Undibacterium parvum: one gene and its partner. The protein of the gene in region 2 interacts with the protein of the main gene of each other region in a pairwise test. Links are inferred from orthologs where the notes say so. Each region holds a gene or a part of one and is shown on either strand. Other genes may lie near its edges.

The links.
Region 1: the proteins of EJN92_RS15905 (region 2) and kdsB interact in binary tests that used the Escherichia coli proteins (3 or more experiments, as listed by UniProt). The link is inferred for Undibacterium parvum from one-to-one orthologs.

What each region holds. Positions count from the first base shown.
Region 1 is NZ_CP034464.1:3,770,103-3,773,271, reverse strand. Bases 309-3,153 are described here. They hold kdsB (3-deoxy-manno-octulosonate cytidylyltransferase), read right to left. Parts: upstream 2,182-3,153; coding sequence 1,435-2,181; downstream 309-1,434. Other genes in these bases: lpxK (tetraacyldisaccharide 4'-kinase), read right to left, coding at 2,369-3,153; EJN92_RS16495 (Trm112 family protein), read right to left, coding at 2,185-2,367; adk (adenylate kinase), read right to left, coding at 472-1,128. Outside these bases: more of lpxK, read right to left, coding at 3,154-3,169. UniProt on the Escherichia coli protein: Activates KDO (a required 8-carbon sugar) for incorporation into bacterial lipopolysaccharide in Gram-negative bacteria.
Region 2 is NZ_CP034464.1:3,632,879-3,636,050, reverse strand. The notes cover bases 68-2,915. They hold EJN92_RS15905 (TetR/AcrR family transcriptional regulator), read right to left. Parts: upstream 1,865-2,915; coding sequence 1,271-1,864; downstream 68-1,270. Other genes in these bases: EJN92_RS15895 (DUF6969 family protein), read left to right, coding at 2,486-2,915; EJN92_RS15900 (hypothetical protein), read right to left, coding at 2,084-2,380; EJN92_RS15910 (iron-containing alcohol dehydrogenase), read right to left, coding at 68-1,143. Also shown: more of EJN92_RS15910, read right to left, coding at 1-67; more of EJN92_RS15895, read left to right, coding at 2,916-3,172. UniProt on the Escherichia coli protein: Involved in response to both electrophiles and reactive chlorine species (RCS). Represses the transcription of the nemRA-gloA operon by binding to the NemR box.

The DNA of each region.
Region 1 (3,169 bases), 140 kb from region 2 along the record:
AATAGTTCGGTACTGCCTGGCAAGATAGGCGGCCGCACCCTCTTGTATCGCTTTGGCAATTTCTTGCATACGCGCGTTGCCGGCATCTTGCTTCAAGATCCAGCTACGTGAGATTAAACCGTAAAGCACCGCGATTACACCGCATGCGACGACGAACCAAAGACTAGCTACCATGTTGACTCCTCCAATTGTTATGGGCTTGGTCTTGGCCTTGCATGGGTAATGCAAGACCAAGCCTTATGAAACACAGCGACAAAGCAAAACAACGACGATACTTCACTGCCTCAAGCAAACTGCTCTAACGCAATAAAAACTGCACACTGCAACACTTTTATGCCACCTTGCTAGCTAGCAGTCTGCATGCATGCAAACTGAGCCTGGGCTGGCGTATCATTTTTTCATATAACAACTAAAAGAAGTTCTGACAATTCTTGGTGCAAAAAAAAGCGGACACTCAGGTCCGCTTTACTTTTATTCAGACAGTGCCGCGAACGCACTGTCGCGAATTGCCTCAACCGGGCCTACGCCGGCGATTTTGCGATATTTAGGCGCGCCTGGTTTGCCAGATTTTGCCCAATCACCATAGTAGCCAACCAAGACTTCAGTTTGCTCATGGTAGACAGCCAAGCGCTTGGTGACGGTTTCTACTTTATCGTCATCACGTTGGATTAACTCTTCACCAGTCTCATCATCGCGGCCTTCAACTTTTGGCGGATTGAATTTGACATGATAGGTACGCCCCGAACCGGAATGAACACGACGACCGCTCATGCGTTCGACAATTGCGCTGTCTGGTACATCAATTTCCAATACGTAATCGATACTCACTCCAGCATCTTTCATCGCATCGGCTTGTGGCGTGGTGCGTGGAAAACCATCGAACAAATAACCGTTAGCGCAATCCGCCTGAGTCAATCTGTCTTTGACCAAGCCTATGATGATGTCATCAGAGACCAAGCCACCGGCATCCATGACTTTTTTGGCTTCGATACCGAGAGCTGTACCGGCCTTGACTGCAGCGCGTAACATGTCTCCGGTAGAAATTTGAGGAATATTGTATTTTTCCTTGATATAAGTGGCTTGTGTACCCTTACCTGCTCCTGGTGCTCCCAACAAAATAAGACGCATTTTATTTCCTAAGACGAGTTTGAATTATTTAAGTTTTTGCTTGTTTTTGCTTGTATTTGCCGCATTCAGCTAAACCATCAGCTGAGTATATGCGTCATCTACGATTTACTTGATTTGATATTACTAGTTTAAGTTGCTGTATTTATTTTATTTTGCACTAGTAATATCACAGATTCTTTTCACGAAACTTACCACAGATTTTTAGTTAATTGATGCTTTGCCACCATATTGCATCGATATGCAACGTTATCCCACAATCTCGCCGGAATTTCGCTGTAATTTCGCTGCAATTTCCATCCCTAACACTCAATAAAACTGCCTGACCCGCTCTAAATCTTCCGGCGTATCCACACCAGGTGCAGGGCTCGCTGCACTCACGTGTACAGCGATCGCATGTCCATTCCACAACACCCGCAATTGCTCTAGCGCCTCTATCTGTTCCAGTGGCGATATTTCCAGCAAGGGATAGGCTTGCAAGAAATCGTTGCGGTAGGCATACAAACCTATATGGCGTAAAGGCGCATAACCAGCGGGCAAGGCATCGCGATTCAAGGCAAAAGCATCCCTATCCCAGGGGATAGTCGCACGCGAAAAATACATGGCACGCCCCTGCTTATCCAGCACCACTTTCACCACATTCGGATTAAACACATCTTGCACGCCGTCTAAAGCATGCGCGGCGGTTGCCATAGGCACACTCTGACTCACCAAATTAGCGGTAGCACGGATCAGATCCGGGTCTATCAGAGGTTCATCGCCCTGCACATTGACCACCACAGCATCGGCCGCCAAGCCCATGTTGGCGGCAACTTCGGCAATTCTATCGGTGCCGGAAGGGTGATCGGCACGCGTCATGCAGGCGGCAATGCCGTGCGCTTTACAGGCCGCGAGAATATCAAGATGGTCAGTCGCCACCATAATCTGGCTGGCACCGGATAATAAGGCGCGCTCAGCAGTGCGCACTACCATAGGCTTGCCGCCCAGATCGGCCAGCGGCTTATTCGGCAGGCGGCTAGAGGCCATGCGGGCTGGAATAATGACAGTAAAACCCATGTCTTACTTGGCCCGTTCAGTCGCGGCCAAGCTACGCGCCTGATCGCTCCACATGATAGGAATCCCATCTCGGATAGGAAAAGCCAGCGCATCTGCATTGCAGACTAATTCTTGCGCGGCCTTGTCGTAGACCAAGGGGCCTTTACACAAAGGGCAAACCAAAACATCGAGCAAACGTGCGTCCATCTTATTTCTCCGCAATCATAGTGAGTATTTGCGCCGCAAATTTTGCATCCAGTTGTGCGCTCACAGGCACCACCCAGATGCGCGCATCGTCGCGCAATTCGGCTATCTGACGACATTTTACTGCATCCTTTTCAGTGATCAGGATGATATCTGCCTCAATCGCACGAAAAGTTTCATTGGTAAACGCATGGTGATCCTGCAGCGCCAGCTGATCGAACTGCAAACCCGCAGCGCGCAACATTGCAAAATAACGCTCAGGATGACCTATCCCGGCTGCCGCAGTAATCCGGCGGCCGCGCATCTGCTGCAAACTGCTTTTTTGCTCGGGTAGCGCAAGACAAAATAAAGTATCAGGAATCAGTTGCATACGTTGCACCTGCTCGCCAATTCCCGCCACGCTCAGCCCCAGCGGAGCATTGAGAACAGTAAAGTCGCGCCGCCGCGTGCCTGGCTCGCGCAAGGGTCCAGCTGGTAATAAAAAGCCATTGCCAAGACCGCGTTGATCAAACATCAGGATTTCGACATCGCGCACCAAGGCATAATGCTGCAAACCGTCATCCGAAATAATCACATCGGTCTCTGGATAGGCGGCTAATAAAGCGCGTCCGGCAGCCACTCGGTCGCGCCCCACCATCACTGGGCAAGCCGCACGCAGCGCTATCAATAAGGGCTCATCGCCGACCTCGCTGGCCAAGGAATCAGCCCGCACTTCCGAGATCGTTTCGGCACTGGCACCATAACCGCGCGAAATCACACCCGGATGTTTGCCAGCCAATTTTAATTGCTGCGCCAGCCAGATCAC
Region 2 (3,172 bases):
CAAAATCACGCGAGTGCGCTCTAGCGTCACATCCTGATGTTCGCCTAAGGCGGTCATGCCATGCGCCTCTAACTGCGCCAGAATGGCAAGGATAGACTCTTCCCCTAGCTGGTATTCGGACAGGCGGGTCTTGATTCCTAAACTCTCAAAAAATTCACGGGTACGCACAATGGCGGCATCGATGCGCTGCTCTTCGCTGCCGTCGGTGATGTGCCAGACGCGCTCCGCGTATTGCAGCAATTTGGCGCGTTTCTGTTCACGCTGCACATTGAGTACGGATGGCAACACCAGTGCCAGCGTGCGCGCATGATCAATGCCATACAGGGCGGTAATCTCGTGCCCTATCATATGGGTAGCCCAGTCTTGTGGCACACCGGCACCGATCAAGCCGTTCAATGCCAGGGTCGCCACCCACATCAGATTGGCACGATTGTCGTAGTCTGGCTCCATAGACATCGCTTGCGGCGCGATCTCTATCAGACTCTGCAACAAGCCTTCGGCAAAGCGGTCTTGCGGTAAAGCCTGCACCGGGAAAGTCAGATACTGCTCTATCGTATGCACGAAGGCATCGGCTATCCCGTTAGCAATCTGGGTTTTCGGCAAGGTATAAGTTTTGCTCGGATCGAGGATAGAAAACTGCGGAAACACCAGGCGATTCATGAAGGAAAATTTCTCGTGGGTAGACTTGCGCATGATGACGCCGCCGCTGTTCATTTCCGAACCGGTCGCCGGCAAGGTCAGCACAGTTCCGAAAGGCAGTGCGCTCTTCACATTGCGTCCGCGCTTTTGCATGATCTCCCAAGGCTCGCCGTCAAAACCGACCGCAGCTGCGACAAATTTAGTGCCATCGATTACCGAACCACCACCGACGGCCAGCAAGAAGTCGAGCTTTTCGCGCCGCACCAGCTCGACCGCCTGCATCATGGTTTCGTAACTGGGATTAGGCTCTATGCCGGCAAACTCCATAACCACACGCGTGCCCAGAGCCGCTTTGACTTCATCCAAAGTACCGGTAGTCTTGGCGCTGTTGCCACCGTACAGTATCAATACTTTTGCAGTGGCAGGCACCAGATCAGCCAGTTTAGCGATGGTATTGGCACCAAAAACAATCTTGGTCGGATTGTAGAATTCAAAATTTCGCATAGGTTTCTCTTTCTTTTTCAATTTTACTAAGACTCAAATTAGACTGGTCGTCTAGCTCTACGGCAAAAAATTAAGCGAACTTTTCGGGTTCGCCCTCCTTAAACACTAGCGCCCATCACATTACAAACTACTTCGCTAAATTCAATAAACTCAGGGTTGCCAGCATGGCGCCATCCATGGCGCTGCGGTCGCGTCGCATCTTGCTCAACAAGGTCGCGCCCAACCACATTTCATACAAGGTCTGCGCCGTATGATGGGCGTCGATTTTGCCACTCAGCGAACCGTCCGCCATGGCGGCATCAATACAAACCGCCAGCCTATCGATAATCTGATCGGTACCCTGATGCAAGGCCAGGCGCATGGCTTCCGACAAATCAGAGACCTCACCGCCTAACTTCACCGCCAGGCACTTACCCTGCATGTCGCAACTGGCTTGTGATTCTAACCAACCGCGCCAATAGCTCATCAAACGCTCGGCAGCCGGTAGCGCCTGATTATTCAGTAACTTATCGAGGTACTCGAGATAGTCAGAAAAATAGCTTTCTAACAGCGCCTCACCAAATAATTCTTTGGATTTGAAGTAATGATAGAAAGAGCCCTTAGGCACCGCGGCAGCACTCAAGACCTCATTGAGACCAACCACAGAAAATCCTTTGCCCAGAATAATGGGCTTGGCGGTATCGAGTATGTGCTGTCTGACATTGGTGCGTGGAGTATTCATGGAGCGAACTATAAATCAAATTAGACCAGTCGTCTATGATTATTTTAGTCTCATTTTCACCCACGTCGTGACATTAAATCCCCGTTTATCAAAAAATAAACCATTTTATTTAACGCAAGGTGTAAGTTTCAGAATGCTGACGCGACTCAATCCTGTAGCAATAAGCAAGCAACACAGTCAGCGCCCCGCTACGGGCTTTTTCTTAACATTTAATTTTATTTAATTGGAGTCACACATGAAATCTACTTCCCTGAGCAAGTCCCTGAAAAACATCATTTCCGCTTCTGTCGTTGCTGCTGCAGCGATGGCGGCAGCGCCTGCCATGGCAACTTGCGCCGCCGCCGGCTGCTCGGCAAAAGTTGCTGGCTGTTCTGCTAAAAAAGGCTGTTGCGCGGCCAAAAAAGCTTGCTGTGGCGCGAAGAAAGGCTGCTGTGCGGCGAAAAAATCTTGTTCCGCCAAAAAGTCTAGTGCTAAAAAGGGTTGCTGTGCTGCGAAAAAAGCTTGTTGCGCCGCCAAAAAAGGCTGCTGCGCAGCGAAGAAGTAATCTTCTCTTAGCCTTGCTGGCGCTACCAGTGCGCCAGCAAAATTCGCCTTGCCCTTCCACCTAAACCGTTTTGCATTATGCGACTGCCCTTAGTCTTAACATCTGCGCCCGATTGGAGCACGCTGAGCGCCGCGCAGCTCAAACTGTGCTACCGCGCCGCCACCCGACTGGTGAACAGCATGCAGGATCTGGCCGAGCGAGATTGTCAGGTGGTTCAGGCTATCATCGCCAAACAAGACTTTATCGAGTGGCAGCATTATCCCGAGAATGATGTGCGCGACAATCAGCACGCCTCGCAGTATTTCTATCATGCTCATCCGGGGCTGCAACGGCCATTTGCCGAACATGGACATTTCCATTTATTTGTCCACGCAGAAGAGTTGGGCATGCGCCGCGCCAATCCGCGCTACTCAGCTGCCCCGGCCCATCTGTTGGCGGTATCGATGAATGCCCTAGGCGTACCTAGTGGTTTTTTTCTGGTGAACCGCTGGGTCACCAAGGGCCCATGGCTCAATTACGCCGACTGCGTGGCTGGCCTTGAGCAGTTTCAAATTAAAACCAGACAGAGCAATCCACAACTCAAGCGGATTAATCAGTTTTTACAAGCGCTCATCACTCTGTATCGCGCCCCGATACTGGCACTCTTGCAGCAACGTGATCAGATCATGCAAAACCTTTGCTCAACCCGCGATAGGCGCAGTGTTTTTGCCGATCAGAGCATAGAAGTCCTGTGCTATCACCCGATTAGCCTGATGGACGATATC